2 regions of the Serratia rhizosphaerae genome follow, and region 2 is predicted to be linked to the other one. Evidence: predicted binding sites of a transcription regulator. Region 2 holds the regulator's gene; the other holds the start of a gene.
The links. Region 2 encodes ArgR, which controls arginine synthesis, uptake and breakdown. Its sites were predicted from a motif close to ANTGAATAAAAATACANT; they were not measured.
Positions count from the first base shown of each region.

Region 1: argA (amino-acid N-acetyltransferase) is a predicted target of ArgR. The motif match lies at 1,487-1,504, and genes of this name have one in related genera.

Region 1 covers NZ_CP041764.1:3,318,719-3,322,114, reverse strand. The annotation lists gene amiC (N-acetylmuramoyl-L-alanine amidase AmiC) at 53-1,306, opposite strand; gene argA (amino-acid N-acetyltransferase) at 1,525-2,862, shown strand; gene recD (exodeoxyribonuclease V subunit alpha) at 2,879-3,396, opposite strand, start outside.
Region 2 covers NZ_CP041764.1:1,694,055-1,697,450, forward strand. The annotation lists gene FO014_RS07980 (DNA-binding protein) at 1-16, opposite strand, end outside; gene FO014_RS07985 (helix-turn-helix domain-containing protein) at 194-454, shown strand; gene mdh (malate dehydrogenase) at 519-1,457, opposite strand; gene argR (transcriptional regulator ArgR) at 1,923-2,393, shown strand; gene yhcN (peroxide/acid stress response protein YhcN) at 2,798-3,061, shown strand; gene yhcN (peroxide/acid stress response protein YhcN) at 3,189-3,396, shown strand, end outside.

The DNA of each region.
Region 1 (3,396 bases), 1.6 Mb from region 2:
GAAATCCGCCAACATCATCACGCCGGGCCGCAGCCCAGCGCCATCTTTCTCTTTAACGCCTCGCTCCGCCGTTGGAGAAATAAGCCTTGATACCCGCCAGTATGGATTCCGCGATCTGCTGCTGAAAACGGCTGGTACGCAGTTTACGCTCTTCTTCCACGTTGCTGATAAACGCCGTCTCCACCAGAATGGAAGGAATGTCCGGCGCCTTCAACACCGCAAAACCGGCCTGATCGACACGATTCTTGTGCAACCGGTTGATACTGCCCATCCGATGCAGCACTTCCTTGCCAAATTTCAGGCTGTCGTTGATGGTCGCCGTCTGCACCAGATCGAACATGGTGTGATCCAGATAGCGGTCACCGCTTTTGCTGACGCCGCCAATCTGATCCGATTCGTTCTGCGTCTGCGCCAGATAGCGCGCCGCGGCGCTGGTTGCCCCTTTAGTCGACAGCGCAAACACCGATGAGCCACGCGCCGCACGGTTGGTAAAGGCATCCGCGTGGATGGAGACAAACAGATCGGCGCGCTGCTTGCGCGCTTTTGCCACCCGCACCTTCAGCGGAATGAAAACATCTTCGTTACGCGTCATAAAGACTTTCATATTCGGTTCGCGTTTGATCATCGTTCTCAGCCGACGGGCAATCTGCAGCACGATGTCTTTCTCGCGCGTTTTGTACTTGCCGATCGCACCGGGATCCTCACCGCCGTGCCCCGGGTCGAGCATAATGACAATCGGCCGGTCACGCCCCGCCTTACCGGTTTGCGGCGCTTTGGCCGGTGCCGGCAGCGTCCGTTCCAGATCGCCCTTATTGTAATCTTCCAGCAACGCCAACAGCGGATCATAGTCATCATCACCGGGCGCCGGCTTGCTGGGATACATATCCAGCACCAGACGGTTGCGGTATTCAGCAATCGGCGCCAGGGTGAACATATGCGGGCGGACGTCCTGCTTCAGCTCCAGCACCAGACGCACGGTGTCTTTATCGAACTGGCCGACGCGCGCCTGCTTCAGGTTAGGGTCGCTGTTTTGCACCTGGGAGGCGATGCCTTTCAGCACGCTGTTAAGCTGCACGCCCTCAATATCCACCACGATCCGATCGGGATTGGTCAGCGCAAACTGCTTGTACTTCAGCGCCACGTTGGACTCAAGCGTCACGCGCGTGTAGGTGGATGAAGGCCAGACACGCACCGCGATAACATGCGACGACGCGGCAAAACCGACACGGCTCACGCTCAGCAACCAGGTTGCGGTAACCCCCTGCAACAGACGACGGCGACCCAGATTGTGATTATCGTTTGACATGCGGCTCCAACCAATAGCAGTAGACTAAAAAAACAGCAAAATAGAGACAATGCCGAAAACTTTAACGAATCCATTCGGCGCTGTCATCAGAAAATCTTTTGATGGGTTTTCAATTTATTAACGATTTAACAGTGTTAGCAGGGAAAACAACGCAAATTCCTCCTTGCCATTAGCGGCAGAAAAGAATAAAAATACAAAAATACCGTATAAATATTCACATGAGGTTTGCCGTGAAGGAACGTAGTACAGAGCTGGTTCAAGGATTCCGTCACTCAGTTCCCTATATCAACGCCCACCGCGGCAAGACATTCGTCGTGATGCTCGGTGGCGAGGCGATTGAGCATGAAAACTTCACTAATATCGTTAACGATATCGGGTTGCTGCACAGCCTGGGCATCCGCCTGGTGGTGGTCTACGGCGCACGACCGCAGATTGATGCCAACCTGGCGCAGCATCATCTCGAACCGCTTTATCACAAACATACCCGTGTGACCGATGCGCCGACGCTGGAGCTGGTCAAGCAGGCTGCCGGCCTGCTGCAGTTGGATATCACCGCCCGGCTGTCGATGAGCCTGAACAATACCCCGCTGCAGGGCGCGCATATCAACGTAGTCAGCGGTAACTTTATTATCGCCCAGCCGCTGGGTATCGATGACGGGGTGGATTACCACCACAGCGGGCGTATCCGTCGTATTGATGAAGAGGCTATTCACCGTCAGCTCGACAGCGGCGCCATCGTACTGATCGGCCCGGTGGCGGTTTCCGTCACCGGTGAAAGCTTCAACCTGACCTCAGAAGAAGTAGCGACCCAGTTGGCCAGCAAGCTGAAAGCGGAAAAGATGATCGGCTTTTGTTCTTCACAGGGGGTAACCGACACCGAGGGCGAGATTATCTCCGAACTGTTCCCTAACGATGCGCAGAAACGTCTGGATGCGCTGGAGGAGAACGGCGACTACCACTCCGGCACCGTCCGCTTCCTGCGCGGTGCGGTAAAAGCCTGCCGCAGCGGCGTGCGGCGCTGTCACCTGATCAGCTACCAGGAAGACGGCGCGCTGGTGCAAGAGCTGTTCTCCCGTGACGGTATCGGTACGCAGATCGTGATGGAAAGCGCCGAACAGGTGCGGCGAGCAACCATCAACGACATCGGCGGCATTCTCGAACTGATTCGCCCGCTGGAACAACAGGGCATTCTGGTGCGTCGCTCACGCGAGCAGTTGGAGATGGAGATCGATAAGTTCACCATTATTGAGCGGGATAACCTGACTATCGCCTGTGCGGCCCTCTACCCCTTCCCGGAAGAGAAGATTGGCGAGATGGCCTGCGTGGCGGTGCATCCGGACTACCGCAGTTCATCACGCGGCGAAATGCTGCTGCAGCGGGTGGAAAGCCAGGCGCGGCAGATGGGACTGCAAAAACTGTTCGTGCTTACCACCCGCAGTATTCACTGGTTCCAGGAGCGGGGCTTCACGCCGGCGGAGGTTGACGTACTGCCGATGCAGAAACAGGCGCTGTACAACTATCAGCGCCGCTCAAAAATCCTGCTGGCCGATCTGTAAGTTATGCAGGGGCGTATTAACGCCCCTGTTCATCGTCTGCCATCATCAGACGTTCCGCCAGCCCGCTACGGCGCTGCGTCGGCGTACGCACGGCGCTCATCAATACCTTATCAACAGCATACAGCGACAGCCTCTGACGCGCGCGGGTAATCGCGGTGTACACCAGCTCCCGCGTCAGCACCGGCAGATAATGGTTGGGCAACACCAGCACCGTATGATCGAATTCCGACCCCTGCGACTTATGCACCGTCATCGCATAGGCGGTTTCATGCGCCGGTAAGCGGCTTGGCTGCACCGACTTGATGCTACCGTCCGGCAGTTGGAAGTGAACACGCAATTCCCCTGCCTCATCCGGCAAGGCAATGCCGATATCGCCGTTAAACAGCCCCAGTGCGCTGTCGTTGCGGCCAATCATCACCGGACGCCCCCGATACCAGCGTCCCGCGGCGCCGGGCGTACGCCGTATCAGCCCGACGCGCTGCAGAGCGCTTTCAATCCGTTCATTCAACCCGCTGACGCCGAACGGACCTTCCC
Region 2 (3,396 bases):
ACCACTCACTTTTCATAGCCATCGTCTCTGAAGATTATGCATCACCATTATTTTTGGAAAACAAAGGTTGTTTTTAGAAAAATAATGGTATTCTTGTTTCCGTATAACCGATTCGTGTTGTACAAACGATTAATACGAACGCGTTAGTTATACCACTAACGTCACTTTGGCTAATCAAAAAAGGAAGATCAACATGAATTCAAGGAGTGAAGATTGGCATCCTGCCGATGTCATTGCAGCACTACGTAAGAAGGGTACGACACTGGCAGCAGTATCGCGCAGCGCCGGACTCAGTTCCTCAACCCTGGCGAACGCCCTGTCCCGCCCCTGGCCGAAAGGCGAGTGGCTGATCGCCGAGGCGCTGAACGTTCACCCTTCGGAGATCTGGCCAAGTCGCTATTTTGATCCCGAAACCCGGCGTTTGCTGGACCGCAAGAGTCGGATAAAATCCTGACGTCAGGGCATAAAAAAACCGCCGGGAACACGCCGGCGGCCTTTGTATCACGCGGTGGGGTCAATCAGTTGTTGATAAACGTCTCGCCCAGCTCGATATCTTTATGCAGAACGTCCAGCATATCGCTCAGCGCTTTTTGCTCAAAGGCGCTTAGCGTACCGATGTCTTTACGTTCTTCAACGCCGTTTTTACCCAGCAGCAGCGGCTGTGCGAAGAAGCGGGCGTATTTGCCATCGCCTTCCACATAGGCGCATTCGACAATGCCCTGCTCACCCTGCAGCGCACGCACCAGAGACAGACCAAAGCGTGCCGCCGCCTGGCCCATGGACAGCGTAGCCGATCCGCCGCCGGCTTTGGCTTCAACCACTTCAGTACCCGCGTTCTGAATACGCTTGGTCAGGTCGGCCACTTCCTGATCGGTAAAGCTCACGCCCGGAATCTGAGACAGCAGAGGCAGAATGGTTACGCCAGAGTGGCCGCCGATGACCGGCACGTTCAGCTCTTCCGGCTTTTTGCCTTTCAGCTCAGCCACGAAGGTGTTGGAACGGATAATATCCAGCGAAGTCACGCCGAACAGTTTGTTTTTGTCGTACACGCCCGCTTTCTTCAACACTTCCGCCGCAATGGCGACGGTGGTGTTCACCGGGTTGGTGATAATACCGATGCATGCTTTCGGGCAGGTTTTCGCCACTTGTTCAATCAGGTTACGCACGATGCCGGCGTTAACGTTGAACAGATCGGAACGATCCATGCCCGGCTTGCGTGCTACGCCAGCGGAAATCAGCACCACATCGGCGCCCTGCAGCGCCGGCGTGGCGTCTTCGCCGCCGAAGCCTTTGATGGTAACGGCGGTCGGGATGTGGCTTAAGTCAACGGCAACGCCTGGCGTAACGGGGGCAATGTCGTAGAGGGAGAGTTCAGAACCTGCAGGTAGCTGGGTCTTGAGTAAAAGGGCAAGGGCCTGGCCAATACCGCCAGCTGCGCCGAGAACTGCAACTTTCATCCTATACTCCTTGTATTATCTTAAATATAAAAGCGCCGTGAATTCTGGGTTACGGAACTTATGTTATCGCGCCTTAAAAACAATCACTTAAGCATTGGATTGAGAACTGACGCAATAAAATAACCGTGATCGCGGACATTTTAGATTAAATAACTGGTGCATGAAGGGCATAGCGCACAGTAATCGAAAATTGTGCGAAGTTATTCACGCGCAAGTTAACCGGCCGTTACATTACACCCTTACGCAACATCAGAACAACATCATTTTAATAACATTTTATTCACCATTCTCCGCCGATGAATCCTGTGAGAAAGGGCATATTCATGACACTCGTATTTTGCTAAAATAACGCCCTTTCCCCGTCGTTCCGGCCGTTTTTTGCTGGTCGACCCCCTGGTTTTATTGCATAAAAATTCATCTATATGCATAATAATGACATCTATTGGCAACATTCCACGGTGCAAAATGCGTAATCCCGCAAAGCAGGAAGATCTGATCAAAGCGTTCAAGGCGTTATTGAAGGAAGAAAAATTCAGTTCGCAAGGCGAGATCGTTTTGGCGCTGCAAGAAGAAGGCTTCGAAAACATTAACCAATCCAAAGTATCACGCATGCTGACCAAGTTCGGCGCGGTACGCACGCGTAATGCCAAAATGGAGATGGTGTACTGCCTTCCCGCCGAACTGGGGGTGCCCACCACCACCAGCCCGCTGAAGAATCTGGTGCTCGACGTTGACCACAACGATGCCGTGGTGGTCATCCACACCAGCCCTGGCGCAGCACAGCTGATCGCCCGCCTGCTCGACTCTCTGGGCAAATCAGAAGGCATCCTCGGCACCATCGCCGGTGATGACACCATCTTCGTTACGCCGGCCAGCGCCTTCACCGCCCGCCAGCTGTATGAAGCCATTCTGGCGCTGTTCGAACAGGAACTGTAATTATCACTTCCCGGTAATACGCGGTCTGCGGCCGCGTATTACGCATGCCTCCTAACCTCCCCGGCTATTGCATACTTTTTCGCTGTCACGCCAATAACGACGATCGCTCCGGCAACGTCATCATTCGCCACATTTCATCACTGCATTTTTCCACAGATGACCGATTCCGCACTTTTCGACAAAGTCACTCACTTGCTTGATATTACAGAAAATTAACATCAAAAGACCATTTTATAATCACTTTTTATTCCTGTGGGTTATAAGAAATGGTAAGCATAATGATAAAGTTTCATAGGGAACTGTTAGCAAACTATTAATTTTTCGGGTTACTAGCTGTATACTCATTTCCGTGACATGAATCACAGTTCACAGGAACTGATAAAAGAATTCTACGAGGTCAAATCATGAAAGTTAAAACTACTGTTGTGACTCTTGGCGTGCTGTCTATGCTTTCGTTCGGTGCTTTTGCAGCACAATCCGTTAACACGGAGCAGGCAGCAAAACTGCAGCCGGCAGGCACCATTACCGTCAGCGGCGTTGCCGCAGCGCCTTCCGATATCCGTCAGGCGCTGTCTGATAAAGCCGATGCCAAAGGCGCCACCGCTTTTCGCGTGATTGAAGCGCGTAATGAAGGCAACTTCCACGCCACGGCAGAAATCTACAAATAAGTACTCAAGAACGCTCCGATAACGGACGAATAAATCTCTGGCAACGCTATACCCATAACGGTCTTCAAGAATAAAAAAACAACCCGTCCTTCCAGGCCGTTACCGATTAGCATCAAGGACTACCATCATGAACATGAAATTTTCGATTGCAGCGATGGCGCTGCTGTCAGCCGTCTCTTTTGGCGCTTCAGCCGCCACGCTGGTGAGCAATGAACAGGCCAGCACCCTGCAGTCTGTCGGCACCGTGACCGCCAGCGGCGTCGCCGGTTCACCGTCAGACGTTCGCCAGGCGCTGTCCGATAAGGCCGACCAACAGGGCGCCAAAGCCTACCGCA